3 regions of the Mesorhizobium sp. Cs1299R1N1 genome follow, and region 3 is predicted to be linked to each of the others. Evidence: riboswitches for the same ligand, from Rfam matches in the RefSeq annotation. Region 3 holds a riboswitch; each other region holds the start of a gene.
What was found. Region 3 has a riboswitch for thiamine pyrophosphate ahead of thiC (phosphomethylpyrimidine synthase ThiC). Riboswitches for the same ligand answer to the same signal wherever they lie in the genome.
Positions count from the first base shown of each region.

Region 1 (3,269 bases), on a different contig from region 3:
GCCAAGCGCCGCGACGATCGCCGGCAGCGCCAGCGGCACGGCGAAGAGCTGCAGGATGAAGGCGCGGCCGGGGAAACGTGGATGCCGCGACAGCGCCCGCGCCACGAACAGGGCAGGCCCGACCGAGAGCAGCGTCGACAGGGCCGCCTGCCAGAGCGTGAAGCGCACGACACGGAAGAGGTAAGGATCGAAGGCGGCCCAGGCGCCGGAAAAATCGTGCGCGCCTTCGACTAGCAGCCCGGCAAAAGCGCCTCCGATCAGCAGCGAGGTTGCGGCAAGCGCGACAATGCCGGCTGTGATGCGGGGGTCAGAGCGCGTTTTTGCACTGAGAACCAACGTCGACTTGGGAAACATTGTGTTCCTTGGCGGTCATCTCACGAGACTAGCCCACAAAACCTACTTGCTCATCACCGCCAGCCATTCGTCCACCCAGGCCTTGCGGTTGGCCGCGACTTCCTCGGGGCTGAACAGCAAGGTCTTGGTCGGCTTGACCAGTTTGTCGAAGGCAGGGTTGAGCGGCTTGTCGGTCTTGCCGGCCGGGAACATCCAGTTGGTCTCCGGGATGGCGTCCTGGAATTTCGGCCCGGTCATGAAAGCCATGAACTTGGCCGCCAGCGGGTTCTTGGCGCCTGTCGTGGTGATGCCGGCGACTTCGATCTGCAGGTACTCGCCCTCTTCGAAGGATGCCGCCTGGTAGCGCTCGGTGTTCTCGGCGACCATGTGGTAGGCCGGCGAGGTGGTGTAGGACAGCACCATCGGCGCCTCGCCCTTGGTGAACAGGCCATAGGCCTCGCTCCAGCCCGGCGTCACGGTCAGCACCTTGGCCTTGAGCTTGGCCCAGGCTTCCGGCGCCTTGTCGCCATAGACCGACTTCACCCACAACAGCAGGCCGAGACCGGGCGTCGACGTGCGCGGATCCTGAATGACGATCTTGTCATTGGCACTGCCCTCGACCAGGTCCTTCAGGCTTTTCGGCGGCGTCTTCAGTTTTTCGGTATCGTAGACGACAGCGAAATAGCCATAGTCGAAGGGGACGAAAGTATCGTCGCTCCAGCCGCCCGGCACATTGACATCGCTCACCGCGCCGTGCGGCGCGAACAGGCCCGACGCCTTGGCATCGGCGGTGAGATTGGTGTCGAGGCCGAGCACGATATCGGCCTTGGTCGAAGCGCCTTCCAGCTTGACGCGGTTGAGCAGCGCCACGCCATCGGCGACCGAGACGAACTCGACATCGCAGCCACATTCGGCTTCGAATTCCTTCTTCACCACCGGGCCTGGACCCCAGTCGGCGGTGAAGCTCTCATAGGTGTAGACGGTGAGCTTGTCCTTGGCCAAAGCCGGCCCGGACAGGGTCACTACCGTGGCCGCGATGAGGGAATATAAAAGCGTGCGCATCGGCGCCTCCTTCGTTTGCGTTGAAAGGAATTGAGGCGTCGGATTGTCCGAAACGTCTAATCCCTCCGCCGGTACAAACCGGATCAGGTTCAGCGGGTTGGCGAGACTGCCTCTCAGCCGGCCCGCGAAAGTCGCGTCCGGCACCCCGTTAGAGCGTTTCGACACATAAGCCCGGCCGATGGGACACGCAAGTGGGAGTTTGCCGCCTTCCGTTTCCAGTGCCGGGCTGGTAAGGGCGACGGGATATGAGCACATTCACCATCCTGCTTGGCGGCGACCTCATCCGCACGCCCCGGCTCGACCGCCAGGTCGAAGGCTCGCGCGTCATCGCCGCCGACGCCGGCATCGGCCATGCGCGGATGCTGGGCCTTGTGCCGGAACTGTGGGTCGGTGATTTCGATTCCGTACCAGCCGATCTGCCGGAAGATCTCGCCGCCGTGCCCAGGCAGACCTTCCCGGCGGAAAAGGACAAGACCGACGGCGAACTGGCGATCGCGGCAGCCCTTGAACGCGGGGCGACGCGCCTTGTGCTGGCGGGCGCCTTCGGCGGCAAGCGCGCCGACCACGCCTTCCTGCACCTGGCGCTTGGCCTGCGGCTGGCCGAGGCCGGAACGGATGTGCTTCTGACCAGCGGTGCCGAGGAAGCTGTCCCCTTGCTGCTCGGCAGGGCCAGCTTCGATTATGCCGACGGCACGCTGTTTTCGATCCTTGGCTTCTCCGAACTCTCCGGCCTGACCGTCACCGGCGCCAAATGGCCGCTCGACAAGGTCGAGGTGGCTTTCGGTTCGTCGTTGACCATTTCCAACGAGGTCAAGGGCCGCCTCGACGTCGCGCTTGGCCATGGCCGAGCGCTGCTGCTCGCCCATCCCTATCCATTGCCTGAAAGCTGACATGGCCCCGCCTCTTCTCAATCTCGACGGGATAAAACTGACTTTTGGCGGCACGCCGCTGCTCGACGGCGCCGCCTTGACCGCGTCGACCGGCGACAAGATCGCGCTGGTCGGCCGCAACGGGTCCGGCAAGTCGACGCTGCTCAAGATCGCCGCCGGCCTGATCGAACCGCAGGACGGCGAGGTGTTCCGCCAGCCTTCCGCGACAGTGCGCTATCTGCCGCAAATGCCCGACATGGACGGCTTTGCGAACGTGCGGGCCTATGTCGAAGCCGGGCTCGGGCCAGCCGACGATCCCTACCGCGCCAGCTATCTGATGGAGCATCTCGGCCTGTCGGGCGAGGAACGGCCAGGCGACCTGTCCGGCGGCGAGGCCAGGCGCGCCGCGCTTGCCCGTGTCATGGCGCCAGAGCCCGACATCCTGCTACTTGATGAGCCGACGAACCATCTCGATTTGTCTGTCATCGAATGGCTGGAAGAGGAGCTCGTCCGGACTTCCTCGGCGCTCATCGTCATTTCGCATGACCGCCGCTTCCTTGAACGCGTGTCGCGCGCCACCGTCTGGCTCGACCGTGGCCAGACCCGCAGGCTGGACAAGGGCTTTGGCCATTTCGAGGAATGGCGCGACCTAGTGCTGGAAGAGGAAGAGCGCGAGCAGCACAAGCTCGGCCGCCAGATCGTGCGCGAGGAGCACTGGCTGCGCTATGGCGTGACGGCGCGGCGCAAGCGCAACATGCGCCGATTGGGCGAACTGCAGACCATGCGCCAGCGCTTTCGCGGCCATCGCGGCGCCGAAGGCTCCGCGACCATGGTGGCAAGCGACGCCGCCGAATCCGGCAAGCTGGTGATCGAAGCCAAGAACATCGAGAAGAGCTTTGGTGATCTCACCGTGGTCAAGGGGTTCTCGACCCGCATCCAGCGCGGCGACCGCGTCGGTCTTGTCGGGCCGAACGGAGCCGGCAAGACGACGCTCCTGAAGATGCT
Region 1 is NZ_JAPYKR010000014.1:2,110-5,378, reverse strand. It holds gene thiP (thiamine/thiamine pyrophosphate ABC transporter permease) at 1-354, opposite strand, end outside; gene thiB (thiamine ABC transporter substrate binding subunit) at 397-1,395, opposite strand; TPP riboswitch at 1,439-1,553, opposite strand; gene O7A70_RS26495 (thiamine diphosphokinase) at 1,641-2,285, shown strand; gene O7A70_RS26490 (ABC-F family ATP-binding cassette domain-containing protein) at 2,287-3,269, shown strand, end outside.
Region 1: linked by a shared signal. The riboswitch ahead of thiB (thiamine ABC transporter substrate binding subunit) and the one ahead of thiC (phosphomethylpyrimidine synthase ThiC) in region 3 are both predicted to bind thiamine pyrophosphate.

Region 2 (3,269 bases), on a different contig from region 3:
GTTGCGGGCATGGTTGGACAACATCCCGGTCAAGACGGTTCTTTTCAACTGGTCGCGCGAGGCGCCGCCGGTAGCGATCAGTTTTGCCGCCATTCCGCCTGGTACGCGATATCTGCCGGTTGCCGCCAGCAGCCGGACCCGGCATCCGCGCGTCTAAGGCGGGCAGTGTCATGCGCCGGTTCGTTAGGGGCGCCTTCCATCGGTATGACCGAATGGCCGCTCGTCTGACTGGACGAACCAGGCGACAATGCCCATTTATGGGGATATCCAAATTTGATGTCGCGCAATTCCCCGGGGAAAGCCGCTACACTTTTCCTGGGATTGCCTTTTGAGGAGACGTTACATGGCGACTTCGAGCGAACGTGCAGTGCTTGCCGGTGGCTGCTTCTGGGGCATGCAGGATCTGATCCGGCGCTTCCCGGGCGTCCTCGCCACCCGTGTCGGCTACAGCGGCGGCGACGTGCCGAACGCCACCTATCGCAATCATGGCACGCATGCCGAAGCCATCGAGATCACCTTCGATCCGGGGAAAATCAGCTTCCGCCAGCTTCTGGAATTCTTCTTCCAGATCCACGATCCGACGACGCGCAACCGCCAGGGCAACGATGTCGGCATGAGCTATCGCTCGGCAACCTACTACACCAGCGAGGAGCAGAAGCGTGTGGCGGAGGACACCATCGCCGATGTCGATGCCTCCGGCCTGTGGCCCGGCAAGGTTGTCACCGAGCTCGCGCCGGTCGGTGCGTTCTGGGAGGCCGAGCCCGAGCACCAGGATTATCTGGAGAAATATCCCAACGGCTACACCTGCCATTTCATCAGGCCAAGCTGGAAACTGCCGGTTCGCGAAAAGGCAGTTTCATAAGATTTTTTGGCGGCGGGCAGAAGCTCCCGCTGGTTGCCACAAGACCATATCAATAGCGGTGTTAACCACCGTCCGGCGGTTGACAGTTCGAATCGGCGCGAGGGGTGCCGCCGGCCGGTCGTGGCGGACACTGAAATCGATGCGCATGGAAATCGCGGAACCTCAGTCCGCGATTTCCATGCTTCGAAAACTATTTCCCGCAGTTGCTGTCGTTAACGGTCGGCTCGGTCGCATTGCCATTGGCATCCCTCTGCGCGCCCTGCGGGTTGTTCGGGCAATTCTGGTCCGCGTTGGAATTCATGTCACCCGGCGCGATGGTCGTGCTGTTGGTTGCGCCCGGATCGATTGTATTGGGGGTAGCTGGGTCCACAGTGACCGACTTGCCGCTGCCGCCGGGCCGATCCGCGCCGGCTGCGCTATTGCTTTGCGCCATGGCGGATGTTGCAAGGGCAATGGTGAAGGCCGAAGCCGCGAGGATTTTCATAAGCATGGTTTGTCTCCATTTCTATGAATTCGTCGCCAGAGCGGTTCACGGGCTTCGCGGAAGCAACTGACCGCTCTATCTCTTTGTTTTGACGCAATTCCGGCCAGAAACCGCTTCACACTTTTCCTGCGATTGCGTCTGGTGGGACAACCCCTCGGCATTGCGAAGGTTTCAGACAAATTTCCGAGCCGGCGGCACCCGGTTGCGTCTGCGCTGGCGCAATGCTTTTGGCGCAGCTTGCTGAAAAAACAGCTTCCCCAACCGATCGAATGGTGCTTTAACGCCGCCATCCACAGGGGTGCTCCGTACGGTCGGGGCTGAGACGGGGGCGGCAAGCCCACAGACCCTAGAAGCTGATCTGGGTAATACCAGCGGAGCGAGGCGGGCGATGTTTTCAGGTGCACAGGTTTCCCTATATCCAATGGCCGACGATTTTGTCGGCGTCATCCTTGGTGCGCTCGGCGCGCTCGATCCGTATCGCGACAAGCTCAGGATCGAGACCGACGACATCTCGACCCTGCTGGTCGGGCCCCCCGAGGTGTTGTTCCCGGCGCTGCGCGACCTTTTCGTGGCTGCGTCCGGCAGCGGCAAGCATTGCGTGCTGTCGGCCACCATTTCGCGTGGCTGTCCGGGGGAGCCGGACGATCCAATCTGCCGCTCCGACACGTTCGGCGGACCCGCCGGGCCACTCGGACCACGCAAGCAAGCGGCCATCACCGCCGTGCGCGGCGCGCCCGTCACTGGCCAGCCAGCGGCCGCGCAGTTCTCGCTCTATGTGATGGGCACGGACGATCACATGGACGAGATCTATGGCTGCATCGATTTCCTGAAGCAGTCCGGCGTCTACGATCGCTCCAAGAATTTCTGCACCAAGCTGCGCGGCGATGCCGGCGCGATCTTCTCGGCGCTCGATGAAGCGTTCTGCCGCTTCGGGCCAGGCGCCGGCCACGTAACCCTCGACGTCACGGTTTCGGCCAACAGTCCCACTGCCGTCTGAACCGCTCGCGCCGAAGCGCGCGCGCCGTCAAGGTTATCCTCTCGTGGTTTCATCGTCATTCAACCCGCGTCAACTCGCGGGCTTCTTCGCCCAGGCAGCGCCGGCCGTGATAACGATCGGTCTGGTGCTCGTGGCTTGGGAACTCTACGCAAACCATTCCGGCATCAAGCCGACGGTTCTGCCGGCGCCCTCGCGCGTCTTCGAACAGGCGATGCTCAATCGTGACGCGCTGCTCGACAATGCCATTCCCACCATCCGCGCCACGCTGATCGGTTTTGCCTGTTCGCTCAGCGCCGCCTTCGCGCTGTCGATGCTGGTCGACTTCTTCCAGCCTTTGCGGCGCGCGCTGTTTCCCGTGTTTATCGTCAGCCAGACTTTGCCGCTGGTCGCCATCGCGCCATTGGTGGTGCTTTGGTTCGGTTTCGGGCTGACGCCCAAGATCATGCTGGTGGCGCTGGTCACCTTCTTCCCGATGCTGGTGGCCCTCGTACAGGGCTACGAGGCGACCGAGGTCGAGATCGGCCAGATGCTGCGCGCCATGGGAGCAGGGCGCTGGCGGGTCTTCATGCTGGCACGGTTGCCTTCGGCGCTGCCTTATTTCTTCGCGGGCCTCAAGATCTCCATCACCTACGCCGTCGTCGGCGCCATCTTCGCCGAATATGCGGGCGCGGCCAAAGGGCTGGGCATCTACATGCTCAACGCGAAGAACAATTTCCGTCCCGACCTGGTGCTCGCCGCCGTCGGCGTCAGCGCCGCGCTCACCCTCGTCCTGTTCGGACTGACGGCGCTGCTCCAGCGTCTTGCCATGCCCTGGGAACAAGCCGCTGGCAGGCAAGCCGCCGGAAAAGGCCCGCAAGCATGAGCCGGCTCGAATTGCGGCATATGCGCAAGGCCTTTGGCGGGCTCGAAGTGCTCGCCGACATTTC
Region 2 is NZ_JAPYKR010000012.1:26,584-29,852, forward strand. It holds gene O7A70_RS24440 (glycosyltransferase family 39 protein) at 1-157, shown strand, start outside; gene msrA (peptide-methionine (S)-S-oxide reductase MsrA) at 344-862, shown strand; gene O7A70_RS24450 (hypothetical protein) at 1,053-1,352, opposite strand; TPP riboswitch at 1,631-1,744, shown strand; gene O7A70_RS24455 (YkoF family thiamine/hydroxymethylpyrimidine-binding protein) at 1,735-2,343, shown strand; gene O7A70_RS24460 (ABC transporter permease) at 2,450-3,205, shown strand; gene O7A70_RS24465 (ABC transporter ATP-binding protein) at 3,202-3,269, shown strand, end outside.
Region 2: linked by a shared signal. The riboswitch ahead of O7A70_RS24455 (YkoF family thiamine/hydroxymethylpyrimidine-binding protein) and the one ahead of thiC (phosphomethylpyrimidine synthase ThiC) in region 3 are both predicted to bind thiamine pyrophosphate.

Region 3 (3,269 bases):
CCGCGAACAGCATGGCGAGAACGACCAGTGTCAGGGGCACGACATAAGGCTGGAACGTCGGCGTGACGACATCCATGCCCTCCACCGCCGACAGCACGGAAATCGCTGGCGTAATGACGGCATCGCCGAAAAACAGCGAGGCGCCGATGATGCCGATGCCGAGCATCACCGCCGAGCGCTTCGGAAAGCTGCCGCGCGCCAGCGCCATCAGCGACAGCACGCCACCCTCGCCGCGGTTGTCGGCGCGCAGCACGAACATGATGTATTTTACTGTAACTGTGATCGTGAGCGACCAGATGATCAGCGACAGGACGCCGAGAATATCTGTGCGATCAGCGACGTTGCCGCCCGACGAGGCATGCAGCGCTTCGCGGAGCGCATAGATCGGGCTGGTGCCGATATCGCCATAGACCACACCGAGTGCGCCAAGCATCAACAACTCAGTATTTTGAGACGAGCCGGGATGTCCCGCTAGTTCCTCAACGTCACAACTGTTGGCAGAATCCACGACAGCCATTCGTATGCTTCCCACGGGTGCTGTGCTCTACGGCCAACGCAATTCTGCATTTCCGAGGCACGCGTCCTTGCGACGGGTAGCCTCGGCCGATTGGGCGGTGCGACAAGGAGAGGGAGGAGCTCGCTGCACTGCCGCTATCGGCCGAGGCGTCTGGAAATTGCCAATCGGGACTGCCATGTTGAAGTCGGCTGGCATGTCACCAGCCCATTACTCCATCAACCAGCAAATTAGCAATTTTTAAGATTTAACTATGGATGAAACAAGATTACGTCATTAAACTGATGTCGATTGAACTGCTATGCCGAAGTAATATTTTCATTAAGTCACGAGTTCCTGGATATTATCGAGCTACAACTATCAACGAGCAATTTATGAAAGTCAATATCTTCATGGTTTCAGATGTAGCATTTCGATCGGTTTGTCATAGACCATGAGCATTTCACCGCCCCCCGCGACTACAGAATCGAGCGCGGACCGAGCCGGTCCGAGTCCTGTTTATACAACCCTTCCTTCTGGCTTCGACCTACCGCCCTGGACCGAATGCGCTTGACAAAAGGCCACCGGCTCGGTCCAATTGACCCATTCACCAGGGGAGTCCCGGCAAGGGGCTGAGATACTGCTGGCTTTCGCGGCGCAGTGACCCGTTGAACCTGATCCAGTTCATACTGGCGTAGGGACGGTGCAAGCGCTTTGCGGGAGTTCATCCCCGAAGACCTGTTTCGAACAGGTCGACCAAGGTGTCTTTTCATCCTTCCGGCACAGAACTGGGTCTCCATTGCAAATGAGCAAAGGAGCCTCAAATGAATGCCTTGACCCCCGCAGTTTCGACGGGACCGCTACCCGCCTCACGCAAGATACACAAGCAAGGCACCCTCCACCCGCAGATCAGGGTGCCGATGCGCGAAATCTCCGTCCACCCGACCGCCGGCGAACCGCCTGTGACGGTCTATGATCCATCCGGCCCCTACACTGATCAAACGGTCGAAACGAGTATAGAGAAAGGCCTCGCCCGGCTTCGGCACGAATGGATTACGGCTCGTGGCGATGTCGAATTCTACGATGGCCGCGACATCACGCCGGAAGACAACGGATTTGCGACTGGCGCGCGCCTGACGCCGGAATTTCCCATTCGCAATCGGCCGCTCAGGGCCAACGCAGACAAGGCGGTGACCCAGCTTGCCTATGCCCGCGCCGGCATCATCACGCCCGAAATGGAATTCGTCGCCATTCGCGAGAACCTTGGACGCGAAAGCCTGCGCGGCAAGCTGCAGCGGGACGGCGAGGCCTTCGGTGCGGCGATCCCCGATTTTGTCACGCCGGAATTCGTGCGTGACGAGGTAGCGCGGGGGCGGGCAATCATTCCCGCCAACATCAACCATCCCGAAAGCGAGCCGATGATCATCGGCCGCAATTTCCTGGTCAAGATCAACGCCAATATCGGCAACTCTGCTGTCACCTCCTCAATGACTGAGGAGGTCGAAAAGATGGTCTGGGCGACCCGCTGGGGCGCCGACACGGTCATGGATCTGTCGACCGGTCGCAACATCCACAACATTCGCGAATGGATCGTTCGCAACTCGCCGGTGCCGATCGGCACCGTGCCGCTCTACCAGGCGCTGGAGAAGGTGGGCGGCATCGCCGAGGACCTGAACTGGGAGGTCTATCGCGACACGCTGATCGAGCAGGCCGAGCAGGGCGTCGACTATTTCACCATCCACGCCGGCGTTCGGCTGCATTACATTCCACTCACGGTCGAGCGGGTTACCGGCATCGTCAGCCGGGGCGGTTCGATCATGGCGAAATGGTGCCTGCACCATCACCGGGAAAGCTTCCTCTATGAGCATTTCGAGGAGATCTGCGACATCGCCAGAGCCTATGACGTCTCATTTTCGCTCGGCGACGGACTTCGTCCGGGCTCGATCGCCGACGCCAATGATGCCGCGCAATTCGCCGAACTGGAGACGCTTGGCGAACTGACGAAGATCGCCTGGGCCAAGGACTGCCAGGTGATGATCGAGGGCCCGGGCCACGTTCCCATGCACAAGATTAAGGAGAACATGGACAAGCAACTCGCAATCTGCGGCGAAGCACCTTTTTATACCCTCGGGCCGCTGACGACGGACATCGCCCCGGGTTACGACCACATCACGTCCGGCATCGGTGCGGCCATGATCGGCTGGTTCGGCACCGCCATGCTCTGTTATGTGACGCCGAAGGAGCATCTCGGTCTGCCGGACCGCAACGACGTCAAAACCGGCGTCATCACCTACAAAATTGCCGCGCACGCGGCCGACTTGGCGAAAGGCCACCCGGCGGCGAAAACCAGGGATGATGCCCTTTCTCGCGCCCGTTTCGAGTTCCGCTGGGAGGACCAGTTCAACCTGTCGCTCGATCCGGAAACCGCGCGTTCCTTTCACGACGAGACCTTGCCCAAGGAGGCGCACAAGGTCGCGCATTTCTGCTCGATGTGCGGGCCGAAATTCTGCTCGATGCGCATCTCCCACGACATCCGCGCCGAAGCGCAGAAGGAGGGGATGGCGGCGATGGCGGAAAAATACCGCGCGGGCGGCGATCTCTATATGCCGGTGAGTGACACCACGCCCGAGGTGCCGGAGCCGTCATGAGGGTGCTGGTCAAGGGGGCCGGCGTCGCCGGCCTCACCGCGGCCTTCGAGCTCACCACTCGCGGCGCGGCGGTCACCGTCGCTGAAATCGGGTATGATCTCGGCGGCAGCGCATCGTGGTTTGCCGGC
Region 3 is NZ_JAPYKR010000002.1:677,512-680,780, reverse strand. It holds gene O7A70_RS06625 (potassium transporter Kup) at 1-433, opposite strand, end outside; TPP riboswitch at 1,096-1,212, shown strand; gene thiC (phosphomethylpyrimidine synthase ThiC) at 1,318-3,141, shown strand; gene thiO (glycine oxidase ThiO) at 3,138-3,269, shown strand, end outside.